DNA from 2 places in the Streptomyces sp. 12E genome. Region 1 is predicted to be linked to the other one. Evidence: riboswitches for the same ligand, from Rfam matches in the RefSeq annotation. Region 1 holds a riboswitch; the other holds the start of a gene.
What was found. A riboswitch is a leader RNA that binds a small molecule or an ion and turns the genes downstream of it on or off. The one in region 1 is predicted to bind S-adenosylmethionine.
Positions count from the first base shown of each region.

Region 2: linked by a shared signal. The riboswitch ahead of ACZ8ZB_RS09555 (aminotransferase class V-fold PLP-dependent enzyme) and the one ahead of thrC (threonine synthase) in region 1 are both predicted to bind S-adenosylmethionine.

Region 1 covers NZ_JBVNCJ010000001.1:3,315,198-3,329,314, reverse strand. The annotation lists gene cdgB (diguanylate cyclase CdgB) at 1-1,295, shown strand, start outside; gene ACZ8ZB_RS15365 (carbohydrate-binding protein) at 1,413-2,354, shown strand; gene ACZ8ZB_RS15360 (1-phosphofructokinase family hexose kinase) at 2,361-3,290, opposite strand; gene nagA (N-acetylglucosamine-6-phosphate deacetylase) at 3,407-4,552, opposite strand; gene ACZ8ZB_RS15350 (ROK family protein) at 4,552-5,505, opposite strand; gene ACZ8ZB_RS15345 (extracellular solute-binding protein) at 5,626-6,894, shown strand; gene ACZ8ZB_RS15340 (DUF3263 domain-containing protein) at 6,905-7,159, shown strand; gene otsB (trehalose-phosphatase) at 7,238-8,098, opposite strand; gene ACZ8ZB_RS15330 (alpha,alpha-trehalose-phosphate synthase (UDP-forming)) at 8,155-9,558, opposite strand; gene ACZ8ZB_RS15325 (hypothetical protein) at 9,711-10,421, shown strand; gene ACZ8ZB_RS15320 (glucosyl-3-phosphoglycerate synthase) at 10,443-11,387, opposite strand; SAM riboswitch class I at 11,521-11,677, shown strand; gene thrC (threonine synthase) at 11,696-13,003, shown strand; gene ACZ8ZB_RS15310 (ubiquitin-like small modifier protein 1) at 13,113-13,388, shown strand; gene ACZ8ZB_RS15305 (cold-shock protein) at 13,818-14,021, shown strand.
Region 2 covers NZ_JBVNCJ010000001.1:2,023,482-2,037,598, reverse strand. The annotation lists gene ctaE (aa3-type cytochrome oxidase subunit III) at 1-179, shown strand, start outside; gene qcrC (cytochrome bc1 complex diheme cytochrome c subunit) at 260-1,072, shown strand; gene qcrA (cytochrome bc1 complex Rieske iron-sulfur subunit) at 1,069-2,127, shown strand; gene qcrB (cytochrome bc1 complex cytochrome b subunit) at 2,124-3,761, shown strand; gene trpD (anthranilate phosphoribosyltransferase) at 3,919-4,983, shown strand; SAM riboswitch class IV at 5,061-5,177, shown strand; gene ACZ8ZB_RS09555 (aminotransferase class V-fold PLP-dependent enzyme) at 5,362-6,726, shown strand; gene ACZ8ZB_RS09550 (glycerate kinase family protein) at 6,839-8,002, opposite strand; gene ACZ8ZB_RS09545 (SLC13 family permease) at 8,015-9,430, opposite strand; gene ACZ8ZB_RS09540 (response regulator transcription factor) at 9,501-10,163, opposite strand; gene ACZ8ZB_RS09535 (sensor histidine kinase) at 10,160-11,659, opposite strand; gene ACZ8ZB_RS09530 (small secreted hydrophilic protein) at 11,586-11,900, opposite strand; gene ACZ8ZB_RS09525 (Lrp/AsnC family transcriptional regulator) at 12,124-12,405, opposite strand; gene ACZ8ZB_RS09520 (rhomboid family intramembrane serine protease) at 12,402-13,136, opposite strand; gene ACZ8ZB_RS09515 (hypothetical protein) at 13,293-13,532, shown strand; gene ACZ8ZB_RS09510 (NYN domain-containing protein) at 13,634-14,117, shown strand, end outside.

The DNA of each region.
Region 1 (14,117 bases):
ACCGGCTCTTCGCCCCGATGTACGCCCCCGGCCCGCAGGGCGGCGGCACCTCCGGGGAGCTGGTCGGCGTCCTCTCCGTGGACCGCCCGCGCAACGGCCGGCGGCCCGGCGCCTGGGGCCGCGAGGCCCTCCAGATGTACGCCTTCCAGGCCGCCATCGCGATCAGCAACGCGCGTCTGCGTGCCAACATGCAGCGCGCCCTGGTCCGCCTGGAGCGCGACCAGCAGGCGCTGCGGGCCAGTGAGGAAAGCTTCCGGCAGGCCTTCGAGTACGCCCCCTCCGGCATGGCCATCGCCGAGATGGGCGGCGACCAGCACGGCAGGATCCTGCGCACCAACGACGCACTGTGCAGACTGCTCGGCCGTCCCGCCTCCGCGATGCGCCGCTACTCCTTCTCCGACCTGGTCCACCCCGAGGACATAGGCACCCTGCTGCGGACCTCCGCCGAGGGCGGCCGGGCCGAGCTGCGCCTGGGACGCCGCGACGGCACCTTCGTCTGGGTGTCCCTGCGCAACTCGGTCGTCGCCGACGCCGCCGACGGCCCCCGCTTCCTGCTCACCCACGTCGAGGACATAGAGGAGCGCAAGCGCCGCGAGCTCCAGCTCGCCCACCGCGCCTCCCACGACTCACTCACCGGACTGCCCAACTCCGCCGAGCTGCGGGCGCGGCTGTCCGCCCGGCTGTGCCGGCAGCCGCCGCAGGGCGCGCTGCCCGCCGCCGTCGCCTCCATGGCGCCCTTCGAGTCCTTCGACTCCCACGACGCCGCCTACGGCCCGCCCGTCTTCGACCGGGGGCACGACTTCGACTTCCCGCCGGGCACGGAGGGGCACGGAGGCTACGACGGCTACGACCACCACGTGCACACCGTCGCGCCCGCCGCCGAGTTCGACGACGGCGCCAAGGGGCTCGCGGTGCTCTTCTGCGATCTCGACGGCTTCAAGTCGATCAACGACCGGTTCGGGCACAACGCGGGTGACGCGGTGCTCATCGAGGTCGCCCGCCGGCTCGGCAACGGCGTGCGGGACGGCGACACCGTCGCCCGGCTCGGCGGCGACGAGTTCGTGATCCTCGCCGACGGTCTCGGCCGGGCCGACGCCCAGGACCTCGCCGTGCGGCTGCGCAACGAGATCATCCAGCCCATCAGGGCCGAGGGGCGGGCCGTGCGGGTCGGGGCCAGCTTCGGCATCGGGTGGGCGCACTGCGGGATGACGGCGGACGAGGTGCTGAAGTCGGCCGACGAACGGATGTACGTCGAGAAACGATCTCGTCCCAAACAGCATCGGCGTGCGGGATGAACCGCAGGTCAGTGGTGTGATGCGGTCTGGGTCACCCGTTCGGGCCATGGGAAGCGGGTAGGCTCGCTTACTCCACCACTCGTACCGCACCCGATCCGCAGCTAGGAGCACCAAGGGATGACGGCCGGCAACAACGGCGCGAGCACGCCGGAGGACGACGACCCGTTCGGCTACCTCTACGCCGACGGGCAGGCCAACGGGGCCCAGCCGCCGTCCGGGGGCTACGGCTACCCGAACTCGGTCAACCGGGTGCGACCGGTCGGGACCCGCCAGTACGGCCAGCCGGCGCAGCCCGCCCCGCAGACACCGCAGCAACAGGGCGGCTACGGCCAGCCGAACGCCCACTACGCCGCCCCGGAGACGCTGCCCGGCGGCGGTGCCACCGCCTCGTCGCACCAGTCGTCGCACGGCGGGGGCGGCCGGGGCCGCGGCCCGAACACCAAGGGCCTGCTCATCGGCGCGGTCGCGGTGGTCGCCGCGGTCGTGATCGGCATCAGCGTGGCCATGCTCGGCGGCGACGAGGGCGGCGACGAGGGCGGCGACCAGGCCGGGGCGAGCCCGACCCGGACCCAGGACGAGGGTGAGCCCACCCCGTCGGCGAGCAGGAGCGGCGCGCAGGAGAAGACCGAGCTGCCGACCACCGACGCACAGGCGCTCAGCCTGGGCGGTGCGGCCTCCCTCGCGTCGGACGTCGAGGGCGCGCAGTCCGACGGCGGTTCCTACGTGGCCAACCTCGACCAGCCGGGCTCCTCGGTCACCTGGACCTTCAGCGGCGTTCCGGCGGACGGCGCCTACACCGTCTTCGTGCGCTACAGCACCACCGACGAGCCCCAGTCGATGACGCTCACCGTCAACGGCAAGGAGTTCGGCTCCAAGCTCAACATGGACAACTTCGCCGGTGCCAAGGACGGCGACTTCTCCAAGGGCTGGACCCAGACCTTCGCCTGGCCCACGCTCAACAAGGGCTCCAACACCATCTCGCTCTCCTGCGCCGACGGCGACAAGTGCAACGTCCTGGTGGACCAGCTGTGGCTGAAGGAGGGCCAGGTCAAGAAGTGACCTGGCCTACGCCGCGTTCGCCTCTCCCGTCACCGTGACCCCGGTCAGCAGCTCCTCGTAGACCGCCCGGTCGAACGTGCCGGCCGTCGGGGACAGGACCGTCGCCGCCGACAGGGCCGCCGCCCGGACGAGCCGGTCGGGCCAGGGGCGGTGTTCCACCAGGGCCGAGAGCAGACCCGCGACCGCCGAGTCGCCGGCGCCGGCCGGGTTGCCGTGCAGGCGCTGCGGAGGTGCCGCGCGCCAGCGGCCCTCGGGGGTGACGGCGAGCAGGCCCTCCGGGCCCAGGGAGGCGACCACCGCGCCCGCGCCGCGGCGGCGGGCGTCCTGGGTGGCGCGCAGCGGTTCGTGGGAGCCGGTGAGTTCGGCCAGTTCCTCCGCGTTCGGCTTGAGGACGTCGGGACGGCCTGCGACCCCGCGGCGCAGCGCCGCCCCACTGGTGTCCAGGAGGGTCGGCACCCCGGCCGCGCGGGCCGTGCGGATCAGGCCCGCGTACGCGCCCACCGGGACGCCCGGGGGCAGGCTGCCGCACAGGGCCACCGCCGAGGCCGAGGCCAGCAGGTCCTCGTACGCCTCCTGGAACGCGGACCACTCGGCGTGGGTGATCACCGGTCCGGGCTCGTTGAGCTGGGTGGTGGCGCCGGAGTGCCCGTCGACGACGGCGACGGTGCGCCGGGTCGTGCCGGAGACCGGGACCAGCGCGTCCGTCAGGTGCGGCACCCCGGTGAGCCGGTCGCGCAGGATCCGGCCCGTCGTGCCGCCCGAGAAGCCGGTGACCGTCACCTCGTGGCCGAGGGCCGCGAGCACCCGGGCCACGTTGACGCCCTTGCCGCCGGGGCGTTCCGTCACTTCGGCGACCCGGTGGGAGGTCCCCGGCCGCAGGGCCGGCACGCGATAGGTGATGTCGAGAGCGGTGTTCAGTGTGACCGTGAGGATCACCGGGCCGACCTCCCCTTTTGCCTGCGCTTCCACGTGTCCCGGGGGCACGATCATGCCAAAAGGACGGCGGTCGGCCCACCCCTCGGACCGGCCGCCGCCCCCGGCGAAGGGACGGATCAGCCCAGTCGGGGATCGATCACCCATTCCCCCCGGCGCATGACGCCCACCAGGTCGAACCCGTCGTCCAGGACCACCAGGTCGGCGTCCTTCCCGGGCTCCAGGGAGCCGGTCCGGTCGTCCAGGCCGAGCAGCCGGGCCGGGGTGGCGGAGATCGCCCGTACGACGTCCTCGACGGGCAGCCCGTCCACCGTCACCGCCCGCTTGAAGGCGCGGTCCAGGGTGAGCGTGGAGCCGGCGATCGAACCGCCCTCCACCAGCCGGGCCACGCCGTCCGCGACCTCGACCTCCATCGGGCCCAGCATGTAGCGGCCGTCGCCGAAGCCGGCCGCGTCCATCGCGTCGGTGATGAAGGCGACCCGGTCGGCGCCCGCGTGGTGGAAGGCCAGCCGGAGCGTGGCCGGATGCAGATGGGTGCCGTCGTTGATCAGCTCGACGGTGACCCGTTCGTCCTCGAGGAGGGCGGTGACCGGGCCGGGCGCGCGGTGGCCGAGCGGCGGCATCGCGTTGAACAGGTGGGTGGCGACGGACGCGCCCGCGTCGACGGCCTGGAGCGTCTGCTCGTACGTGGCGTCCGTGTGTCCGACGGCCGCGATCACCCCGTGCTCGGCGAGCAGCCGTACGGAGTCCAGGCCGCCCGGCAGTTCGGTGGCCAGCGTCATCATCCTCGCCTGTCCGTGCGCCGCGTCGAGCAGCTTGCGGACCTCGGCCGGGTCGGGGTCGCGCAGCAGCCCCTCGTCGTGCGCGCCCTTGCGGCACGGGGAGATGAACGGCCCCTCGAAGTGGATGCCGGCGATCTCCCCCTGCTGGGCCAGCTCGGCGAGCATCCCGGCCTGCCGGGCGAGGAAGTGCAGGTCGCCGGTGACGGCGGAGGCGACCACCGTGGTGGTGCCGTGCAGCCGGTGGGTGTGCACGCCCTTGAGGACGTCCTCGGCGGTGCCGCCGGTGAAGGACGCCCCGCCGCCGCCGTGGTTGTGGAGGTCGACGAAGCCGGGGACCACCCAGTGGCCGCTCAGGTCGACCGTCTCGGCGTTCTCGGGTCCCGTGGAGGCGATCCGCGTGCCCTCGACGGTCACGCGGCCGCCGTCCACGGTCCCGGTGGGCAGGACCACCCGGGCGCCGGCGAGAACCTTGGTGGGGGCCATCAGGTGGTTACCTCCGAGGGGTACGAGGAGTCAGTGGTGTCGATCAGGTCCCGGGCGAGGAGCCCCGCGCCCAGGCATCCGGCGGTGTCCCCGAGGGCCGCGGGGACCAGGGACGGCGGCTTCTGGAAGGTGATCCGCCGCCGGACGGCCTCCCGCAGCGGTGTGAACAAGGTTTCCCCCGCCTCGGCGAGCCCGCCACCGACGATCAGCGTGCGGGGGTCCAGCAGGGTGAGCGCGGTGACCAGCCCGTCGGCGAGCGCGTCCACCGCCTCCTGCCACACCCGGCGGGCCCGCGCGTCCCCGGCCTCGACGGCCTTCGCGCAGTCCGCCGCGTCCGCGCCCGGGTCACCGCAGGCCGCCGCCCACGCCTCGCTCACCGCCGCGGCGGACGCGAACCGCTCCAGACAGCCGCGCTGCCCGCACGGACAGGGGGCGCCCCGGGGCCGTACGACGATGTGGCCGATCTCGCCGGCGAAGCCGTGCGCGCCCGCCTCCACCCGGCCGTCGACGCCGATGGCGCCCGCGATACCGGTGCCCAGCGCCACGAACAGGAAGCGGTCGGCGCCCCGGCCCGCCCCGATGCGGCCCTCGGCGAGGCCGCCGGTGCGCACGTCGTGGCCGAGGGCGACGGGGACGCCGCCGAGGCGCTCGGCGAGCAGCGCGCGCAGCGGGACGTCGCGCCAGCCGAGGTTGGCGGCGTAGACGGCGACGCCCTCCGCCTCGTCGACGATGCCGGGGACGGCGACGCCGGCGGCGGAGGCGGGCTCGCCGTACCGCCGTACGCCGTGGGCGCGCAGTTCGGCCGCGAAGTCGAGGATGTCCGCGACGACCGCGTCCGGGCCGCGCTCGCGGCCGGTGGCGCGGCGGGCCCGGTGCAGCAGCTCGCCGTCCGCCCCGACCAGGGCGGCCTTCATCCCGGTGCCGCCCACATCGAGGGCGATGACGTGTCTCACGGGGGACAGTGTGGACCGGGGACCCGCAAGAGGTCTAGTCCATTCACGTGGTGTAGACCTTATTCCGATTATCGAAATGTCGTCGGACGGCGCGGAAGCGCCGGGGCAGGGGCTGAGCACGTGCAGCGGCGGGTCAGGACAAGGGCGATCGCGGTGGTGTCCGCACTGGGGCTGACGGGAGTCCTCGGCGGATGCGGGCTCGGCGGCGGGTCCTCGGACGTGACGCTGAAGCTGGTCGCCGCCGACTACGGCGACAGCGCGGCCAACAGCTCCGAGAAGTACTGGGCCGATCTGGTCGAGCGGTACGAGTCCGAGCATCCCGATGTGAAGATCGACGTCAGCGTCCACTCCTGGAACGACGTCGACCGCAAGGTCAAGGAGATGGTGGACGCGGGCGACCCGCCGGACATCGCGCAGATCGGCGCGTACGCCGACTACGCGGCCGAGGGCCTGCTCTACAAGGCCGGCGACCTGCTCTCCATCCCCGTCCAGGCGGACTTCCTCGCCCAGCTGACCACCGCGGGCGAGGTCAACAGCGTGCAGTACGGTCTGCCGTTCGCCTCCTCCACGCGCGTGCTCTTCTACAACAAGAAGCTGTTCGCCGAGGCCGGCGTCACCCCGCCGCGGACCTGGGACGAGCTCGCCGCGGCCGCCGAGGCGCTCGAGGCGGAGGGCGTGAAGTACCCGTACGCGCTGCCGCTCGGCCCGGAGGAGGCGCAGGCCGAGACCATGCAGTGGCTGCTCAGCGGCGGTGGCGGCTACACCGACATCACGGGCACGTACAGCATCGACTCCGCGCAGAACGTCAAGACCTTCGCCTGGCTGAAGGAAGAGCTGGTCGGCAAGGGCCTGACCGGTCCCGTAGCGCCCGGCAAGCTCGACCGGGCCGACGCGTTCGCGGCGTTCGCCGCCGGGGAGGTCGGCATGCTCAACGGGCACCCCTCGCTGATGGAGACGGCGAAGGAGAAGGGCGTGGAGTTCGGCATGGTGCCGACCCCGGGCGTCGACGGCGAGAGCCAGGTCACGCTCGGCGTCGCCGACTGGATGATGGCCTTCAAGGAGAACGGCCACCGCGACCAGGTCGGCGAGTTCCTCGACTTCGTCTACAGCGAGGAGAACGTGCTCGACTTCTCCCGCGAGTACAACCTGCTGCCGGTCACCGCCTCCGCCTCCCGGACGATGGCCGCGTCCGACCAGGACAAGGACCTCAAGCCCTTCCTCGACCAGCTGGCGATGTCGGAGCTCTACCCGGTCGGCAACACCTCCTGGGCGACGGTCAACGCGGCGGTCAAGAAGCAGATCGGCAAGGCGGTCGCCCCGAACGGCAGCCCCGCCGGCGTCCTCGGCGGCCTCCAGGCGACGGCGACGCGCGCGGAGACCGCGGAGTAACCTGCGGGGCATGGACACGGGGGACGAGGAGCGGGAGGCCGGCCGGCTGGGCCGGCGCGAGCGGGACATCCTCGCGCTGGAGCGCCGCGGCTTCGCCGGCCCCGGCGTCAAGGAGCGCGCGATCCGCGAGGAGCTGGGCCTGGCCCCCGTCCGCTACTACCAGCTCCTCAACGCCCTCCTCGACGACCCCCGCGCCCTCGCCCACGACCCGGTGACGGTCAACCGCCTCCGCCGCATCCGGGAAAACCGCCGCACGGAACGCTGAGCGCGCGGTGGGAACCAGCCCCTCCGGCGTCCGGGGAGCGGGGGCCCGGGGGCAGCGCCCCCGGGGGCGGGGAAACCGTCAGGACATCCGCGCCGCCAGCGCCCGCAGCAGCCGTACGACCCCCGCCGGCCCGTCGACCACCAGGTCCGCCCGCTCCCTCAGCTCCGTGACCTCGTCGCTGCCGCTGCACACCAGCAGCCCCGGCACACCAGCGGTGCGGAGCTTCTCGACGGCCGTGTAGGCCGCGAGGTCGCCCAGGTCGTCCCCGGCGTAGAGGACCGAACCGGCGCCGATCTCCCGGGCGTACTCCCACAGGGCGACGCCCTTGTCCATGCCGGGCGGGCGCAGCTCCAGGACCATGCGGCCGGGCTCGACGACGAGCCCGTGCCGGGCGGCCAGCCCGGCGAGCGGCTCGCGCAGGGCCTCGAACGCGGCCTGCGGATCGGCGGCCCTGCGGGTGTGGACCGCCACCGCGCGCCCCTTCTCCTCGATCCAGGTGCCCTGCCACGCGCCGACCCGGTCGAGCAGCCCGGGCAGCTCCGCGCGGGCGGTGGCGACGCCGGGGTGCGGGGCGGGCGCGGTGACCCTGCCGGTGGCGGTCTCCCAGCGCTCCGCGCCGTAGTGGCCGAGCACGACGAGGTGCTCGAGGCCGGGGACGCCCGCGAAGCCCCCGTGCCGGACCGCGACCCCCGCCGGCCGGCCGGTGACGACCGCGACCGCCGCCACCCGCGGGGCGATCGCGGCGAGCGCGGGCACCGCGTCGGGGTGCGCGCGGGCCTGCTCGGGGTCGGCCACGATCGGCGCGAGCGTCCCGTCGAAGTCGAGCCCGATCAGCGCCTTGCCCGGGCGGGAGACAAGTGCCTCCAGCCCTTCCCGTCCGGCCTGCGTGGCGGGCGTCGGCATGGCGTTCGGGTCCGTGGAATCCGTATGACTGCCCATACGCCCAACCTATCCACGCCCGCCCCCTCGCACTCCTGTGTGACCGGCCCCGCCGGTCAGCGGGGCGCCGGTCCGTCCCGCAGCGCCTCCAGCTGGTCCAGGAACCAGCGCTCCGGGGGCAGCGCGGTGGCCGCCGCGGCCAGGCGCTTGGTGCGCTCGGCGCGTTCGCCCGGGCCCATCGTCAGGGCCTGGTGCAGGGCGCGGGCGGTCTCGACGACGTCGTACGGGTTGACCGTGAGCGCGTCCTCGCCCAGCTCCTCGTGGGCGCCCGCCTCCCGCGACAGCACCAGCGCGCAGCCCGCGTCGGAGACGACCGGGACCTCCTTGGCGACCAGGTTCATGCCGTCGCGCACCGGGTTGACCAGGGCCACGTCCGCCAGCCGGTAGGCGGCGAGCGAACGCGCGAAGTCGTCCTTGACGTGGAGGACGACCGGCCGCCAGCCGGGCGTCCCGTACCGCTCGTTGATCTCCTCCGCGAGCCGCCGCACCTCGGCGGTGTAGTCGCGGTACACGGTGAGGTCCTGCCGGGAGGGATAGGCGAACGCGACGTGCACGACGCGCTCGCGCCACTCGGGGCGGTCCTCCAGGAGCTGCAGGTACGCCAGCAGTCCGCGCACGATGTTCTTCGACAGCTCGGTCCGGTCGACCCGGACGATCGTCCGGCGCCCCTCGCCGATCTCCTCCTTCAGCGCGGTGATCCGCTCCTCGACGTCCGCCTCGTGGGACCGGGCGCGCAGGAAGTCCGCGTCGGCGCCCAGGCCGTGCACCCCGACGCGCGTCTTTCCGAGCCCGTCCGCGAACCGCTCGCAGCACGCGGTGAACGCGTCCGCCCAGCGGCGGGTGAGGAAGCCGAGCCGGTCGGCGCCGAGCATCCCGCGCAGCACCTGCCGCGCGATGTCGTCGGGCAGCATCGCGAAGTACTCCGGCGGCGCCCACGGCGTGTGCGAGAAGTGCGCGATGCGCAGGTCGGGGCGGAGCTCGCGGAGCATCCCGGGGACCAGCGTGAGGTGGTAGTCCTGCACCAGCACCGCCGCGCCCGGCGCCGCCTCCTCGGCCAGCGCCTCGGCGAACGCCCGGTTGTAGGCCTCGTACGACGCCCACTGCCGGCGGAACTCCGCGTCGAAGACGGGCTCCAGCGGCGTCTGGTACAGCATGTGGTGCACGAACCACAGCACCGAGTTGGCGATCCCGTTGTACGCGTCCGCGTGCACGTCCGCCGGGATGTCCAGCATCCGCACGCCGTCCTCGCCGACCCCGCGCCGCACCGCCTCGCGGTCGCCGTCGGACAGCACCGAGCACACCCACAGCGCCCCGGCGTCCGGCCCGATCGCCGACAGTCCGGACACCAGCCCGCCACCACCCCGCTTGGCCCGCAGCGACCCGTCGTCCTCCACCGTGTACGAGACCGGTCCCCGATTGGAGGCGACCAGTACCTGAGCAGCACCGTTGCTTGAAGCCATACGCCTGAACCTAGCCCGGCCCCCGGAACCTCAAACGTGCCCGTGCGTCACCTCGGCGACGATTCGGTCACGCGTCTTGTGTGGAAGATGTGAGCGGGTCGAGGATGTGTAGTGCATGTTTCAACTTTTCGGGGGGTGTCATGCACATACGCATGTCCACAGGCTTGTCCGCAGGTGTGCGCAGACTCGCGGGCACGACCGCTTTGATCGCGGCCTCCGCACTGGCGCTGGCCGGCTGCGGCGACGCGGGCGCCGACACGGCGGCGGACGAACGGCCCGCCGCGGCCACCGCCACACCGAGCAGCGGCAGTCCCACCCCCGAGGCGTCCTCCGGCGCCGAGGCGTCCTCCGGCACCGAGGCCCCGACGTCCACCCCGGCGCCCACTCCGACCCCGACCCCCGTCACGTTGTCGGACCACACCGGCCGCAGCATCGGATCGGCCGTCATCGCGGCGAAGAAGGCCAGCCTCGACTACACCGTCCGCCTCCAGGGCACCGGGAAGCGGGCCTCCTCCTGGGGCACGGGCGAGAAGGTCTGCGAGCAGGCCGACGGAGCCGACGGCGTGACGTTCACCGTCCCCCGCGACGGCCGCGACTGCGACGGCCGCCCGCTGTACACCCCGAAGCCGACCCCGACCCCCGAACCGGCGCAGACACGGGACACCGGCAGCGACAGCGGTAGCACCGGTGGCGGCACCGGTGGCTGCGAACTCACCAGCCCGGCCGGCAACTGCTACGCCGACGGCCAGTTCTGCGCCAAGAAGCACCGCGGTCTGAGCACGCACGGCCGTGGCGGCGAGTACCTGACCTGCGCGCAGGACTCCGGCGGCACCTGGCGCTGGTCGGACGGCGTCTCCGGCTGACGTCCGGTCGACGCCGGCAGGTCAGGCCACCCTGCGTGCCTGGTACTCCGCGACCTGCGCCATCGGCGGCCGTTCCACCGTGTCCACGGAGTGCGTACGGGGGGCGAAGGTGTTGCCGACCCGCTCGAACTGGGTGAGCGCGGGACGTATCAGGTGGCCGCGGGCCAGGCGGAGCTGGGCGGTGCGGTAGATCGTGGCGGCCATGCGGCCGAGGGCCTGGCCGTCCTGGTGACGGTGCTTGCGGACGCCGACGTCGACCTGGGCGAGGGCGTCCAGGCCGACCAGGTGCAGGGCGTCGACCAGCATGCCGAGCTCGACGCCGTACCCGACCGGGAACGGGAGCTGTTCGAGCAGGCTCCGGCGGGCCGCGTACTCGCCGCCCAGCGGCTGGACGAAGCCGGCCAGCTGGGGCCAGTGCATGTTCAGCAGCGGGCGGGCCATCAGCTCCGTGACCCGGCCGCCCTGGCCGGCCGCGGTGCCGAGCGGGCGGTCGTACATGGCCTTGACCAGCTGCACGTCCGGCTCGGTGAGCAGCGGGCCGACGATGCCGGAGACGAAGTCGGAGGAGAACTCCCTGAGGTCCGCGTCGACGAAGCACACGATGTCACCGCGTGTGACGAGCAGCGACCGCCACAGCACCTCGCCCTTGCCGGGCACGGCCGGGATGCGGGGGAGGATCACGTCGCGGTGGACGACGCGGGCGCCCGCCGCCGCGGCCACCTCCGACGTGCGGTCGGTCGATCCGGAGTCCACGACCACGACCTCGTCGACGAGCGGCACCCGCCGCACCAGATCCCGGCGGATCACCGTGACGATGTCACCGACCGTCGCTTCCTCGTTGAGGGCGGGCAGTACCACGCTCACCGTCCGGCCCGTGGCGCGCTTGGCGGCCAGGAGCTGGTGCAGCGGCCGGTCGGTCACCGACCAGGAACGCTCGCCCAACCAGCGCTCGACTTCTTCCAGCACGGTCAGCGGCTCCTCACTTGTGATCCATCTCGCGGTTCGGACGACTATCTCAAACGCCCCGCTCGTCGGTTACAGTCTTGAACAGCGCGGAAGCCCACCGCAGGCCGGGGGTGTCGCGCGGACAACTGAACACCGCTCATCCAGAGGGGCAGAGGGACACGGCCCGATGAAGCCCCGGCAACCCTCCAGCCGGTTCTCGTAGATCACTGTTGATCTTTTCCGCGAGGCTCCCGGCTAGGGAAGGTGCCAAATCCGTCTCACGGCGAGATGCGTCGTGAGGAAGATGAGGAGAAAGGGCCTCGCCTCACATGGCTGTGCACACTGTTGCAACCACCACCGATTCCACCGTAGGCGCATCCGCCTCTTCCGTCGACTTGGGCCCCGCCGCCGCGCTCTCCTGCCGCGAATGCGGGCACCGGGTCCCCCTGGGCCCCGTCTTCGCCTGCGAGGAGTGTTTCGGCCCGCTGGAGATCGCGTACGACTTCTCGGCCCACGACACCGAGGAGCTCCGCAAGCGGATCGAAGCGGGCCCCGCGAACATCTGGCGCTACGCGCCGTTGCTGCCCGTGCCGGCGGACGTGGCGACCAAGCCGAACCTGAACCCCGGCTGGACCAAGCTCGTCCAGGCCGACAACCTCGCGCGTGAGCTGGGCGTCGACGCCGGCAAGCTGTTCGTCAAGGACGACTCGGGCAACCCGACGCACTCCTTCAAGGACCGCGTCGTCGCCCAGGCCATCGAGGCCGCCCGCGCCTTCGGCTTCACCACCCTCTCCTGCTCCTCCACCGGCAACCTCGCCGGCGCCGTCGGCGCCGCCGCGGCCCGGGCGGGCTTCCGGTCCTGCGTGTTCATCCCGCACGACCTGGAGCAGGGCAAGGTCGTCATGGCCGCCGTCTACGGCGGCGAGCTCGTCGGCATCGAGGGCAACTACGACGACGTGAACCGCTTCTGCTCCGAGCTGATCGGCGACCCGGCCGGCGAGGGCTGGGGCTTCGTCAACGTCAACCTGCGGCCGTACTACGCGGAGGGGTCCAAGACCCTCGCGTACGAGATCTGCGAGCAGCTCGGCTGGCGGCTGCCGGACCAGATCGTGATCCCGATCGCCTCCGGCTCGCAGCTCACGAAGATCGACAAGGGGCTGCAGGAGCTGATCAGGCTCGGCCTGGTCGAGGACAAGCCGTACAAGATCTTCGGTGCGCAGGCGGAGGGCTGCTCGCCGGTGTCCACCGCGTACAAGGCGGGGCACGACGTCGTACGTCCGCAGAAGCCGGACACGATCGCCAAGTCGCTGGCGATCGGCAACCCGGCGGACGGGCCGTACGTCCTGGACATCGCGCGTCGCACGGGCGGTGCGGTGGAGGACGTGGACGACGGGCGGATCGTCGAGGCGATCAAGCTGCTCGCGCGCACGGAGGGGATCTTCGCGGAGACCGCGGGGGGCGTGACCGTGGGGGTCACCAGGAAGCTCCTCGAGAGCGGGGCGCTCGACCCGTCCCTGACCACGGTCGTGCTCAACACGGGTGACGGTCTGAAGACGTTGGACGCGGTGGCCGGCACGGGGCTGACCGCGACGATCCGTCCGAGCCTCGAGTCGTTCCGCGAGGCCGGGCTCGTCTGAGTCGTTTCGTCCGCGGGCCGCCTGTGGCCGACCGCGCCCACGCGGCGGCAGCCGCATGTCAAACACAGCCCCGCGCCCCCAGGGGCGTCACCTGACCGGAGGTCTTGTCGTGAGCGTCACCGTTCGTATCCCCACCATCCTGCGCACCTACACCGGTGGGCAGGCCGAGGTGAGCGCCGAGGGCGCCACCCTCGGCGAGGTCATCCAGGACCTGGAGAAGAACCACACCGGTATCGCCGCCCGGGTGCTGGACGACCAGGGCAAGCTGCGGCGGTTCGTCAACGTCTACGTGAACGACGACGACGTGCGGTTCGAGCAGGGGCTCGAGACGGCCACCCCGGACGGGGCCGGCGTGTCCATCATCCCGGCGGTGGCCGGCGGCTGATCATTACCGTCGGTAACGACGGTTGCCGAGCGTTCGGCGCACTGCCCCCTCCGTGAGAGAAGCGGAGGGGGCAATTCCATGAGATTGGGCGCGGTAGAGTTGGGGAACGCGCTCCCGATCCACCGATCGGGAACACTGAATTCCTGCCGCGGGCCGACTGGATATGGCCAAAGTGCGCGCCCCCTTCGCGGCATTTTACCCCTTTATGCGGCCCGACTTGCCCTGGATTCAGGCGAATTCTCGCCACACTCCGGACCGGCGTCGTCCAGATTTCTCGTCCGACTGACCTGTTGCAGACGGCAGTTGGACAGATACATTCAGCCGCGGTCGACGCGTTCCGGCGCACGCCCCCAACCGTTGGGGGGTGAGGTCTGACCCGGATCCGCGAAGTGTGGATCTGTGCAAGGGCCAGTAATAGGGGAGTTAGGCATGGCTCAGGGCACCGTCAAGTGGTTCAACGCGGAGAAGGGGTACGGCTTCATCGCGGTCGACGGTGGTGCGGATGTTTTCGTCCACTACAGCGCGATCCAGATGGACGGCTACCGCACCCTCGAAGAAGGCCAGCGGGTCGAGTTCGAGATCTCGCAGGGTCAGAAGGGCCCGCAGGCCGACATGGTTCGTCTCAGCGCCTGAACGCGCTACCTGCCGCAAGCATCTTCTGCCGACGAAGGGCCCGCGACCTCCCGGGGTTGCGGGCCCTTCGCCATGCCCGCGTACGGCCGAACGGTG
Region 2 (14,117 bases), 1.3 Mb from region 1:
TCCACGGCCTGCACGTGACGGGCGGTCTCATCGCCTTCCTGCTGGTCCTGGGCCGGACCTACGCGGCCAAGAGGTTCACTCATGAGCAGGCGACCGCGGCCATCGTCGTGTCCTACTACTGGCACTTCGTCGATGTCGTCTGGATCGGCCTCTTCGCCACGATCTACATGATCAAGTAGCCGGACCCGCATCCCCGCGCTCTTCGGGAGCGCACCAACCAGAAGCATCGACGCAGAAGATCCTGACACCGGGGTAATCCGTGAAAAAGCTCTCCGCACGACGACGCCATCCGCTGGCGGCGCTCGTCGTCCTACTCCTCGCGCTGGCATGCACCGGGGGGCTCTACGCCGTGTTCGCACCCGCGGACAAGGCGCAGGCCGACGAAACCGCCCAGTCCCTCACCATCGAGGAGGGCAAGAAGCTCTACGCGGTCGGCTGCGCCAGCTGCCACGGCACCGGCGGTCAGGGCACCTCAGATGGTCCGACCCTGGTGGGCGTGGGCGCCGCCGCCGTCGACTTCCAGGTGAGCACCGGCCGTATGCCGGCCGCCACCTCGCAGGCCGCGCAGATCCCGGACAAGCCGGCCGTCTACACGCAGGCCGAGATCGACCAGCTGGCGGCGTACATCGCCTCCCTGGGCGCCGGCCCGGCCGTGCCCACCGAGGAGCAGTACGGCCCCGAGGGCGCCGACATCGCCAAGGGCGGCGAACTGTTCCGCAACAACTGCGCGCAGTGCCACAACTTCACCGGCAAGGGCGGTGCGCTCACGCACGGCAAGTACGCCCCCAGCCTGGAGGACGTCGCCCCCAAGCACATCTACGAGGCCATGCTCACCGGCCCGCAGAACATGCCCTCCTTCCCCGACAGCACGCTGTCGGAGCAGAACAAGAAGGACATCATCGCGTACCTGGGCGAGGTCAACACCGATCAGTCCGAGAGCCCGGGCGGCATGCAGCTGGGCGGGCTGGGCCCGGTCAGTGAGGGCCTGTTCGGCTGGATCTTCGGTCTCGGCGGACTGATCGCCGTCGCCGTGTGGGTCGCCGCTCGGACCGCAAAGGCCAAGAAGTCATGAGTAGCCAAGACATTCCCGAAGAGAACCTGCCCGCAGGGCAGGACACCGCCCACGGCGCCGTGAAGGTCGCGGACGAGAAGAACCCGTTCGCCGACCCGGGCATGCCGCCCCACGAGCACCGGATCCAGGACATCGACGAGCGGGCCGCCAAGCGGTCCGAGCGCACGGTCGCCCTGCTGTTCACGCTGTCGATGCTGGCCACCATCGGCTTCATCGCCTCGTTCGTGGCGATCCCGGTCGAGAAGATCGTCTACATCTTCCCGCTGGGTCACATCAGTGCCCTGAACTTCGCGCTCGGTGTGACGCTCGGCGTCGCGCTGTTCGCCATCGGCGCGGGCGCGGTCCACTGGGCCCGCACCCTGATGTCCGACGAGGAGCTGACCGACGAGCGGCACCCGATCGAGGCGCCGCGGGACCTCCGGGCCAAGGTCATGGACGACTTCCGGCAGGGTGCCAAGGAGTCGCAGCTGGGTCGCCGCAAGCTGATCCGCAACACCATGTTCGGCGCGCTCACCCTGGTGCCGCTGTCCGGCGTCGTGCTGCTGCGCGAGCTCGGCCCGCTGCCCGAGGAGAAGCTGCGCCACACCCTGTGGGCCAAGGGCAAGCTGCTCGTCAACATGAACACCAACGAGCCGCTGCGGCCGTCCGACCTGATCACCGGTTCGCTGACCTTCGCCAAGCCCGAGGGCCTGGACGAGCACGACCACGGTTTCCAGAACGAGATCGCCAAGGCCGCTCTGATGCTGGTCCGCATCAAGCCGGACGACATCAAGGACAAGCAGTCGCTCGAGTGGTCGCACGAGGGCATCCTCGCGTACTCGAAGATCTGCACCCACGTCGGTTGTCCGATCTCCCTGTACGAGCAGCAGACGCACCACGTGCTGTGCCCCTGCCACCAGTCCACCTTCGACCTCTCCGACGGCGCCAAGGTGATCTTCGGTCCCGCCGGTCACCCGCTGCCGCAGCTGCGCATCGGCGTGAACGACGAGGGTTACCTCGAAGCGCTCGGCGACTTCGAAGAGCCCGTCGGTCCTGCCTTCTGGGAGCGCGGATGAGTACCAACACCAGCACAGAGTCCCGCTCTCGTGGGAAGGCTCCGGCCGGCGAACGCGTCGCCGACTGGGCCGACGGCCGGCTGGGGATCTACTCCCTGGCCAAGGCCAACATGCGCAAGATCTTCCCGGACCACTGGTCCTTCATGCTGGGCGAGATCTGCCTCTACAGCTTCCTCATCATCATCCTCACGGGTGTGTACCTGACGCTGTTCTTCCACCCGTCGATGAACGAGGTGGAGTACCACGGCTCGTACGTCCCGCTGCAGGGCCAGCTGATGAGCGAGGCCTACAAGTCGACGCTGGACATCAGCTTCGACGTCCGCGGCGGTCTGCTGATCCGGCAGATCCACCACTGGGCCGCGGTCATCTTCCTGGCCGGCATGTTCGTGCACATGATGCGCGTCTTCTTCACCGGCGCGTTCCGCAAGCCGCGTGAGATCAACTGGCTGTTCGGCTTCCTGCTGTTCGTCCTCGGCATGTTCACCGGTTTCACCGGTTACTCGCTGCCGGACGACCTGCTCTCCGGAACCGGTGTCCGCTTCACCCAGGGCGCGATCCTGTCCGTGCCGATCGTCGGCACGTACATCTCGATGTTCCTGTTCGGCGGGGAGTTCCCCGGCACCGACTTCGTCGCGCGGTTCTACTCGATCCACATCCTGCTGCTGCCGGGCATCATGCTCGGCCTGGTGGTCGCCCACCTGATCCTGGTCTTCTACCACAAGCACACGCAGTTCGCCGGGCCCGGCCGCACCAACAAGAACGTCGTCGGCATGCCGCTGCTGCCGGTCTACATGGCCAAGGCGGGAGGCTTCTTCTTCCTGGTCTTCGGCTTCACCGCCCTGATCGCCGGCATCGCGACCATCAACCCGATCTGGAACATCGGCCCGTACCGTCCGGACATGGTCTCCACGGGCGCCCAGCCCGACTGGTACATGGGCTTCGCCGAGGGCCTGATCCGCGCCATGCCCGGCTGGGAGATCAACTTCTGGGGCCACACCCTGGTCCTGGGCGTCTTCATCCCGCTGACGATCTTCGGTCTCTTCCTGGCGGTCATCGCGCTCTACCCGTTCATCGAGTCCTGGATCACCGGGGACAAGCGCGAGCACCACATCCTGGACCGGCCGCGCAACGCCCCGACCCGTACGGCCTTCGGCGTCGCCTGGGTCACGGCGTACATGATCATGCTGATCGGTGGTGGCAACGACATCTTCGCCACCCACTTCAACCTCTCGATCAACGCGGTCACCTGGTTCGTCCGCATCGGCTTCTTCGTGGGCCCGGTCATCGCGTTCGTCGTCACCAAGCGGATCTGCCTCGGCCTCCAGCGCCGGGACAAGGACAAGGTGCTGCACGGCCGCGAGTCGGGCATCATCAAGCGCCTGCCGCACGGTGAGTTCATCGAGGTGCACGAGCCGCTCAGCCAGGAGCAGATGTACACCCTCACGGCGCACGAGCAGTACAAGCCGTTCGAGATCGGCCCGACGGTCGACGAGAACGGCGTCCGGCGCAAGGTGAAGGCGACCGAGAAGCTGCGCGCCAAGCTGAGCAAGGGCTACTACGGCGAGGAGTCCCAGATTCCGAAGCCGACCGTCGAGGAGTACAAGGAGATCACGAGCGGCCACGGCCACCACTGATCACCTTCCGCGCCTCACCCCAGTCGCCACACGACGGCGAAGGGCCCCCGTCCGTTCTGCGGACGGGGGCCCTTCGCCGTCCCCGGAGCTGGATAGGGTGGGGTCCGGGACCCCGCCGGGTTCCCGGACCCTTCTTCCACGACCATCAGGAGCGGCCATGAGCGCTGTGACCCCCGCTGGAGGCGACACCGCGGCGGGCCGCTCCTGGCCCGCCCTGCTGAACGGCCTGCTGGACGGCCGGGACCTGTCCGCCGACGACACCGCCTGGGCGATGGACCTGATCATGCGCGGCGAGGCGACCGACGCGCAGATCGCCGGGTTCGCGGTGTCCCTGCGGGCCAAGGGCGAGACCGTCGAGGAGATCACCGGCTGCGTGCGGGCGATGTACGACCACGCCAACGTGATCGAGGTGCCGGGCGCCACCGTCGACATCGTCGGCACCGGCGGGGACGGCGCCAGGACGGTGAACATCTCCACGATGTCCTCGATCGTCGTGGCCGGCACCGGCGCGAAGGTCGTCAAGCACGGCAACCGGGCCGCCTCCTCCGCGTCCGGCGCCTCCGACGTCCTGGAGAAGCTCGGCGTCAACCTGGAGCTGACCCCGCGACGGGTCGCCGAGGTCGCCGAGGAGGCCGGGATCACCTTCTGCTTCGCGGTGAAGTTCCACCCGGCGCTGCGCCACGTCGCGGCGGCGCGCGGCCAGCTCGGGGTGCGGACCGTCTTCAACTTCCTCGGCCCGCTGACCAACCCGGCCAGGGTGCGGTCGCAGGCCATCGGTGTGGCCGACGCCCGGATGGCCCCGATCATCGCCGGCGTCTTCGCCGGGCGCGGCCATTCCTCCCTGGTGTTCCGCGGCGACGACGGCCTGGACGAGCTGACGACCACCGCCACCTCCCGGGTGTGGGTGGTCCGCGACGGCAAGGTCGAGGAGGAGACCTTCGACCCGCGTGACGTCGGCATCGAACTGGTGCCCGTGGAGGCGCTGCGCGGCGCCGACGCCTCCTACAACGCCGAGGTCGCCCGCCGGCTCCTCGACGGCGAAGGCGGCCCCGTGCGGGACGCGGTGCTGCTGAACTCGGCGGCGGCGCTGGTGGCCCTGGAGCCGGGCGACGGCACCCTGACGGAGCGGATCCGCGCCGGGATGGCGAAGGCGGCCGAGTCGATCGACTCGGGGGCCGCCAAGCGGGTCCTGGAGCGCTGGGTGGCCGTCAGCAACGCGTAGCCGCAGGGCTGGTACGACGTCCCGCGATCCGGACACGGGTTGCGGGACGTCGATCGTTTCCCGTACTTTCCTGTCCAGGTCATGAGTGACAGCCATCAGGCCCCGGCCGGCTGTCCGGCAACCCTCCGTCCGTGGCGGGGTGCCCCGGGTGAAGACCAGGCCGTGAGCAGCAGGGCGCACGGCAAGCGCGGACCCCTCGCACACCAGGGGTCCTGGTCGTCGAGGAGTCTTCCGTGAGCAAGCGAATGCGCTAGGGCTGCCGAGCCCCGCCTCCGCACACCCCTTCCCCTTTCCCTCCGTTTTCCCTCCGTTTTCCCTCCGTGCTCGAGCGACGCGTGCTCGCGCGGGGGTTCCGCCCGCCTCACCGGGAGCTCCGTCATGTCCGTCTCCACCGCTGCCGCCCCGTCCGTCCGCGCCCCGCTGCCCGTCCTCGGCCAGGACGTCACCGTCCCCCTCGTCACCGGCGGCGAGGTCGTCTACGCCGCCCTCGACTACGCCGCCAGCGCCCCCGCCCTCCAGCGGGTGTGGGACGACGTGGCCGCCTACGCGCCGTACTACGGCAGCGTCCACCGGGGCGCCGGGTACCTCTCCCAGCTCTCCACCGACCTGTTCGAGAACGCCCGCCGGACCGTCGCCGAGTTCCTCGACTGCCGTACCGGGGACCAGGTGGTGTTCACCCGGTCCACCACCGACTCCCTCAACCTGCTCGCCGGCGCGCTCCCCGACGGCTGCGAGGTCTTCGTCTTCGAGACCGAGCACCACGCCTCCCTGCTGCCCTGGAGGGACGCGCGGGTCACTTGCCTGGACGCCCCGCGCAGCCCCCGCCAGGCCGTGGAGAACCTGGAGCGCGCCCTCGCCGACCGCGCCCCCCACGGCCCCGCCCTGGTCTGCGTCACCGGCGCCTCCAACGTCACCGGCGAGCTGTGGCCGGTACGGGAACTGGCCGCCGCCGCGCACGCGCACGGCGCCCGGATCGTGCTGGACGCCGCCCAGCTCGCCCCGCACCATCCGGTGAGCGTGCGGGACCTGGACGTCGACTGGGTCGCCTTCTCCGGGCACAAGCTGTACGCGCCCTTCGGCTCCGGGGTGCTGGCCGGCCGCGCCGACTGGCTCCGGGAGGCCGATCCCTACCTCGCGGGCGGCGGCGCCAGCCGCACGGTCACCCGGCGCGCGGACGGGGGAGTGGACGTGGAGTGGCACGAGGGCGCAGCCCGCCACGAGGCCGGCTCGCCCAACGTCATCGGCGCCCACGCCGTCGCCTCCGCCTGCAAGGCGCTCACCGAGGCCGGGTTCGACACCCTGGTCGCCCGCGAGGAGGAGCTGATCCGCGCGGTGCGCGAAGGGCTCGCGGACGTGCCCGAGGTGCGGTTCCTGTCCCTGTTCGGGGACGACGCCCCGCGCGTGGGCGTGCTCTCCTTCGTCGTGGAGGGCTGGAACAGTTCCCACTTCGCCGCCGCGCTCTCCGCCGAGTACGGCATCGGCGTGCGCGACGGACTGTTCTGCGCGCACCCGCTGGTGCGCACGCTGCTCGGCGGCGACCCGGGGGCCCAGGGCGAGTGCGGCGCCCCCGGGGCGGCGCCCGGCGAGAAGTCCTTCAACGCCGTCCGGGTGAGCTTCGGCGCGGGGACGCCGGACGAGCACGTGGAGCGCTTCGTGCGCGCGGTGCGCGAACTCGTGCGGGACGGCGCCCGCTGGACCTACCGCACGGTGGACGGCCGCTGCGTCCCGGACACGTCCGCCTGATTCCTCCTCGAACGCCGAAGGGGCTGGAAACCAGCCCCTTCGGCGTTCGAGGAGCGGGGGTCCGGGGGCGGCGCCCCCGGGGGACGGGAACGGGAAGGGGGCGGGGCGGAACCTAGTGGTGGGCGGGCACGGGCAGCCGCGCGCCCAGCACGATCATGCGCAGCGCGCGCTCCGTCGCGTCGGTGAGGAGCTCCGCACCGCGCACCAGCGCCTCCGCCAGGGCCATCGGCGCGGGCAGGATGCCGTGGCAGGCGTCCACGCCCGGCACCTCCCCCGCCCCCTCCCCGAGCGTGCCCGCCAGCGCCAGCACCGGCCGTCCGGACAGCTTGGCGCGGCGGGCCACCTCCGCCGGTACCTTGCCGCGCGGTGTCTGGTGGTCCAGGGCGCCCTCGGCGGTGACGACCAGATCGGCGCGGGCCAGCCGGGCGTCCAGGTCGAGGTGGTCCAGCAGGACGTGGAAGCGGGGCAGCAGGGACCCGCCCAGGGCGGCGAGCCCGGCGCCGAGCCCGCCGGAGGCGCCCGTACCGCGGCCGAGGCGCAGGTCCGTGCCGGTGACGGCGAGATCACGGGTCAGGACCCGCGCCCAGTTCTCCAGCGCCGCCGACAGCTCCTCGACCTGCTCCGGGGTCGCCCCCTTCTGCGGTCCGAACACCCGGGCCACGCCCCGCTCCCCGCACAGCACGTTGAAGGGGTTGCAGGCGACGAGGAGCTCCACGTCGGCGAGACGGGGGTCGAGGCCGGCCGGGTCGATGCGGGCCAGACGCGTCAACGCGCTCCCGCCGGGCGGCAGTTCGAGACCGTCCGCGTCCAGCAGCCGGGCGCCCAGCGCCTGGAGCGCGCCCGCGCCGCCGTCGGAGGTGCCCGAGTCGCCGCAGCCCACCAGGACGCGCCGTACGCCCCGGTCGAGGGCGGCGCGGATCAGTTCCCCGACGCCGTACGTGGTGGTGGCGCCCGGGTCGCGCCGGGTGCGGGGGACGAGGGAGAGGCCGGCGACCGCCGCCATCTCCACCACCGCCGTGTCCCGGGAGCCGAGCAGCGCGAAGTGGGTGCCGACCGGTTCCCCGACCGGACCGGTGGCGGTCAGGGCGATCAGCCGGCCGCCGGTCGCCGAGGCCAGCGCCGAGGCCGTGCCCTCACCGCCGTCCACCAGCGGGATACGGTCGATCTCGGCGTCCGGCAGCACCCGGCGGACGCCCGCCGCGATGGCGTCGGCGGCGGCCTGGGCGGACAGCGACTCCTTGAAGCCGCTGGGGGCTACGACGACACGGTTCAGCATGAGGGGAACTCCTTAACGGGTCACGGGGACGCCGAGCAGCGGCCACACCGCGACGGCGAACAGCAGGACCAGGGCGGCGGTGAGCGGGGCCAGCACGGCGGACAGCCGCAGCAGGTCGCGCGGGGTGTAGGTGGGGGTGCCGGGAATCTCCGCGAAGAGCGTGACCGGTTTCGCGGAGGCCGGGAGCGTGTGGCAGAAGCCCGCGGCGGCGGTGGAGGCGAGTGCCGCCGCGACCGGGTTCACCCCGGCGCCCACGGCCGCCGCGACCACCAGCGGGACCAGTACGGAGGAACGGGCGGAACGGGACTGCAGGATCAGGTGGGCGGCCGTGCTGACCGCGACGACGACCGCCAGGAACATCACCGGCGTGATCCCCGCGGGCAACCCGCCGACCAGCCACTTCGCCGCGCCCGACTCGGCGAGCGCCACGCCCATCGCCATCGTCGCCGCCATGAACAGCAGCAGCGACCAGGGCACCGTCTTCAGCGCGTCCTTCAGCCGTACGGTGCCGAGGGCCGGCGAGGCGGCGACGACCGCGCCGATCAGCGCGACCACCGCGGGGGACACCCGGTGCAGCGGCTCGCTGCACCACAGGGCGACGACCGTGGCCAGCAGCAGGGCGCAGCGCTTCTCGGCCTGGCTCCAGGGGCCGGTGACCGGGCGGTCGCTGTGCCGCTGGATCTCCTCGGCGGTGATGTGCACCGGGCCCGCGCGGTCCGCGCGCCGGGTGGTGGTGAGCAGGACGGCCTCGGCGGCGAGGTGGGAGGAGGCCACGGCCAGCGGCAGCCCGAGCAGCAGCCACTCGGTGAAGCCGACCCGCTCCCCGGCGGTCTCCCACAGCACCGACACGGTGATCAGATGTGCTCCCGCGCCGATCAGGGTCGCCACCGCCGACAGGAGGATCACGGTCGGGAACAGCAGCGCCAGCATCACGACCAGTCGCTTCCGGTCGGCGAGTGCCTTGGCGAGGGCGAGGAACACCGGCAGGGCGAGCGCCGCCCGGCCGGAGGTGGCCGGTACCGCGAACGCCGTGACGACCAGCGCGGCCGTCGTCAGGTGCGTCAGCTGCCGTACCGTACGCGCCCCGCCGACCAGGAAGGCCGCCGCCCGCCCCGCGAGCCCGGTCCGCGTCACCGCGGCCGCCAGGACGAACGCGCAGATCAGCAGCCACACGGTCGAGTCGCCCAGGGTGCCGAACAGGGTGTCGCTGCTGATCACCCCGGTCACCGTCAGGGCGAGTCCGGCGCCCAGCGCGATGTACGTGTCGTCGATCGGGGTGCCGACCCACGCGCAGGTGGCCAGCGCGAACACGGCGAGGGTGAGGCGCGCGTCCGGGCCGAGGCCGGGGAAGGCGCCGGGGACCGCGAGCAGCGCGCACAGCGACAGCGCCGCGCACAGGGCCGCGGTCGAGCGGGGAGTCAGTGTCACGCCATCGACGATCCGCCCGGGCGGTGAGCCGTCGATGAGCCGAAGATGAAGGGAACTTCACCCGGCCCCGTCACGCGGGGAGCCGGTAGCCCATCCCGCGGACCGTCTCCACCTTCTCCGCGCCGAGCTTCTTGCGCAGCGCGCGGACGTACACGTCCACGATGTTGGAGCCCGGGTCGAAGTCGTAGCCCCACACGTGGGAGAGGATCTGCTCGCGGGAGAGTACCTGCCCCGGGTGCCTCAGGAACAGTTCGAGGAGCACGAACTCACGGGCCGTCAGGTCGACGGTGCGGTCCCCCGCCCGGGCGCGGCGGGTGCGCAGGTCGAGGCTCAGCGAACCCGCCCTCAGCACCGTCACCTCCGGCGCCCGGGCCGCCGTGCGCAGCCGCAGCCGTACCCGGGCGAGCAGTTCCTCGAAGCGGAACGGCTTGGTCATCCAGTCGTCGGCGCCGCCCTCCAGACCGGCCACCGTGTCCCGGACCGAGTCCCGCGCGGTCAGCACGATCACCGGGGTCGTCACCCGGGACTCGCGCAGTTCGCGCAGCACGGTGAAGCCGTCCCGGCCGGGCAGCCCGATGTCGAGGACGACCAGGTCGAAACCGCCGGTCAGGGCGTACTCGTAGCCGGCCTCGCCGTCGGGGACGACGGTGGTGGTGAAGCCGTTGGCGCGCAGGCCCTTCTGCACGAAGGAGGCGATGCGCTCCTCGTCCTCGACGATCAGGATCCGGTTCACTGACGTGCCTCTTCCAGGGTGAGTACGAAGGTGGCGCCGCCGCCCTCGGTGTCGTCCAGACGGACCCGGCCGCCGTGGCCCTCGGCGATCGCCTTGACGATCGACAGGCCGAGTCCGGCGCCCGAACCGCGCGCCCCGCGCCGGGAGGTGCCGCGCCGGAAGCGCTCGAAGATCAGCTCCCGGTCCTGCGGCCGGACGCCGGGGCCGGAGTCGGCGACGTACAGCTCGATCCGGGAACCCTGCGTGCGGGAGCCGATGCGGATGGTCTGGCCGGTGGTGGTGTGCTGCACCGCGTTCTGCGCGAGCTGCACCATGGCCTGGGTGATCCGCTGGGGGTCCAGCCGTGCCTCCCGGTCGGCTATGTCCGTGAGCTGCCAGTCGCGTTCGCCGAGGGTGCGGGCCTTGACGTAGACGTCGGCGGTGAGTTCGGCGAGCTGGACCGGCTCCGGGGTGACGAAGTCGGGGCGTTCGGCCTTGGCGAGCAGCAGCAGGTCCTCCACGATGCGGCTCATCCGGTCGAGTTCGTCGGTGACGAGGCGGACGGTCTCCTCGCGTTCGGCCGGGTCGTCGCCCATCAGCTCCAGGTGGCCGCGCACGATGGTGATCGGGGTGCGCAGTTCGTGGCCGGCGTCGTCGACGAACTGGCGCTGGGCGGCGAAGGCCCGCTCCAGCCGGTCGAGCATCGCGTTGAACGTCTCGGCGAGGGCCGCGATGTCGTCGTGGCCGCGCACCGCGATACGACGGGTGAGGTCCTGCTCGGTGAGCTGCGCGGCGGCGGTGCGCACCAGCCGTACGGGCTGCAGGATCCGCCCGGCGACCGCCCAGCCGATACCGGTGGTCAGCAGCAGGGCGACCCCGGAGATGGCGAGCAGCACCCGGAACACCTCGTCCACCCGGGCCACTTCGCGCTCGGGGTGGAAGGCGACGACGAACGCCGCCTCCGGGGCGCCGCCGCCGTGCCGGGCCACGGCCACCTTGGCCCAGCGGATCTCGCCCTCGGGTCGGTGCAGCACACCGGAGGCGTCGGGCGAGTCGAAGATGCGGCGCCGGGCGTCGCCGTCCCGGTGCAGGGGCAGGGCGACGGGCAGCTCGCGCGGCTGGGTGAGCTTCGCGGGACCGCCGCTGCCGCGGGCCACCAGGCCGATCAGTTCCTCGTCCGGGTCGGCGTACTGCCGTTCCAGGAAGACCCGCAGCAGCCGGTCCGGGTCGGTGAAGGGCCGGCCCGTCTCCGGGTCGAAGCCGCGCTCCTCGAAGTTGGCGAACTCACCGGCCTCCTGGGCGAGCAGCCCGCTGATCCGGTGGTCGACGTCCCGCAGCAGGAAGGAGCGGGTGGTCATGGCGACCGAGGCGAGCGCGACCGCCATGACGAACAGCAGCCACAGCAGGATGCGGACCCGGGCGGAGATCCGGCGGCGGACCCGGTCAGCCGTCGTCGTCCGGTCCGTCGTCCCCGCCGGGGGCGTCGTCCGGGGAGTCCTGGCCTCGGTCGTCGTCATCGTCGTCATCCGCTGGGCTGTCGGTCACCGGGGGCCGGGAGACGACCTCGTCGCTCGGTGTGGGCTCGGGCCGCGCGGACGGGGCCGTGGGCGCCGGAGTGGGGGGGCCGCTGTCCAGTTCGACCTGGGGCGGCACCTTGGGCGGTGCGGGGCTGTCGGCGAGCGCGAAGCTGGTCGCCGCGACGCCCAGCGGGATCAGGACGACGGCGGCCAGGGCCGCCATCCGGCGAGTGAAGACCATGCCCCGATCCTGCGCGCCGCACCGCGGCCCCCGGATGAGCGCCGGATGAAGAACTCTTCATCCACCCGCCGGATGTCGGCCCCTCCGGCGTCGAGTCGGCCCCTCCGGCGTCGAGTCGGCCCCTCCGGCGTCCGAGGAGCGGGGTCTGGGGCGGAGGGGGCGAAAGGACGGCCGAGGGGTCCGGCACCGGCACCGGCCGGGCATCCCGCCCCCCGGCGGACCGCTAGCTGTCCAGGCCGATGGCGAACGCCGCCTCCAGGTCGTGCTGCGAGTACGTGCGGAACGCCACGTGCGTGTCGGTGCCCTCGACGCCCGGGATCTTGCTGATCCGGCCGGGGATGACCTCCGCCAGGTCCTCGTGCTCGCGGACCCGCACCATGGCGATCAGGTCGTAGGTGCCGGTGACGGAGAAGACCTCGCTGACGCTGTCCAGCGCGGCGATCCGCTCCGCGATCTCGGGGATCCGGTCCACGCTGGTCTTGATGAGGACGATCGCGGTGATCACGGCTGGTTCTCTCCCTCGGGGGCCGGAGCAGGGGCGGTGCTCACTGTAGTCGCCCCGCGGAAACGCCCCCACGCGTAGCCGAAGCCCAGCCCGAACCCGATCAGGTGCGCCAGGTACGCCACCCCCGGCCCCTCGCCGGCCCGTCCCGCCGCCGCCCACTGCAGCGCCGCCCAGAACGGCAGCACCACCCACGCCGGCAGGCGCACCGGCAGGAAGAACAGGAACGGCAGGAGACTGGTCACCCGGGCCCGGGGGAACAGGAAGAGGAACGCGCCGAGCACCGCCGAGATCGCTCCGGAGGCGCCGACCAGGGACCGCTCGGAGTCCGCGTTGGCGGCGGCGTACCCCAGCAGCGCGAGGTAGCCGCAGCCGGCGTAGCACAGGATGAACCGCACCCGGCCCATCCGTGCCTCCGCCATCGCTCCGAAGACGTGGAGGAACAGCATGTTGCCGAGCAGGTGCACCCAGCTGCCGTGCACGAACAGCGCCGTGGCGGGGGTGAGGACGGTGCCGGGGGGTCCCTCGAACAGGTCTGCGGGGATGACGCCCCAGCGCCGGAAGTAGGCCCGCTGCGCGTCCAGCAGCTCCTCCCCGGTGCCGTGGGCCGGATGCAGGCCGGAGGCCGGCCCGATCAGGAAGACCAGGCAGCACAGCACGATGAGGGTGTGGGTCACCGGCGCGGAGGTGCCCCGGATCGCCCCGGCGGCCGACGTGCTCCAGTTGCGGATCATGAATACAGAGCATGACGTAACCGGACGCAACCGCACAGACCGCCTCGCCGCCGTGGGCGGGCGGGCGGCGGGCGCCCGCCAGGCCGTAGGGTTACGAGCCAGGCGCACCGGGGAGCCGGTGCGTCACGGACACTGGAAGGAAGGCGAACAGCCACGATGACGGTTCCTCTGCCGACCGCCTCGACGCGGTGGCGCTGCACCCTCTGCGGCAACCTCACCCGCTTCGACGTGACCCGCTCGTCGAAGGTCGTCGAGTACGTGCACCTCGATCTGGCCGGAGAGCCCAGGGTCGAGGAGCGCGAGGTGCTCGATGAGACCATCGAGTCGGTGCGGTGCCGCTGGTGCAACGCCGTGGATCAGGTGGAACTCGTGGACAGGCCGGGCGCCGGCTCCTGAACGAAGGGGGTCCCTCCCGCTCGAGCGAAGTCGAGAGTGGGGGAGGGTCCCGCTGACGGCGACCCCGCACGGGGTCGCACACAGGCATTGGGGTGTGACGGATGGTGGAGACCACGGACGGGGGGCCGCAGGACGGCGCCGCCGAGGTGCTCGACCGTCCGCTGCCCGACGGGGTGCGCCGCAAGGTCGTCCAGATCGTCGCCGACGGCTTCGGCGGACTCACGGTCGCCGAGCTGCCCGCCCAGCTGCGGCAGTACGCCCGCTTCGCCCCGAACCGCCGCGCCAAGTTCGCCGGCAACGCCATGGCCGCGGCCCTGGAGACCGATCCGCTGTTCCGGCAGCGCATCGGGGAGAAACTCAGAGAGGCCCAGCCGGAACTGACCGGCGCCCTCGACTCCGGCTCCCCGCCCCCGGCCGCGGAACCGCTCGACGTGGCGGCCGCGGCCTATGTGCTCCGCCCGCCCGGCTGGGTCAAGCTGGTGACCGCCGCCGGCGAGGAGGTCCAGCGCGCCGACGCCGAGCGCGCCGACGAGGAGACGCGGACCGAGCTGGAGCGGCTGCGCGCCGAACTCGACCGGGCCCGTG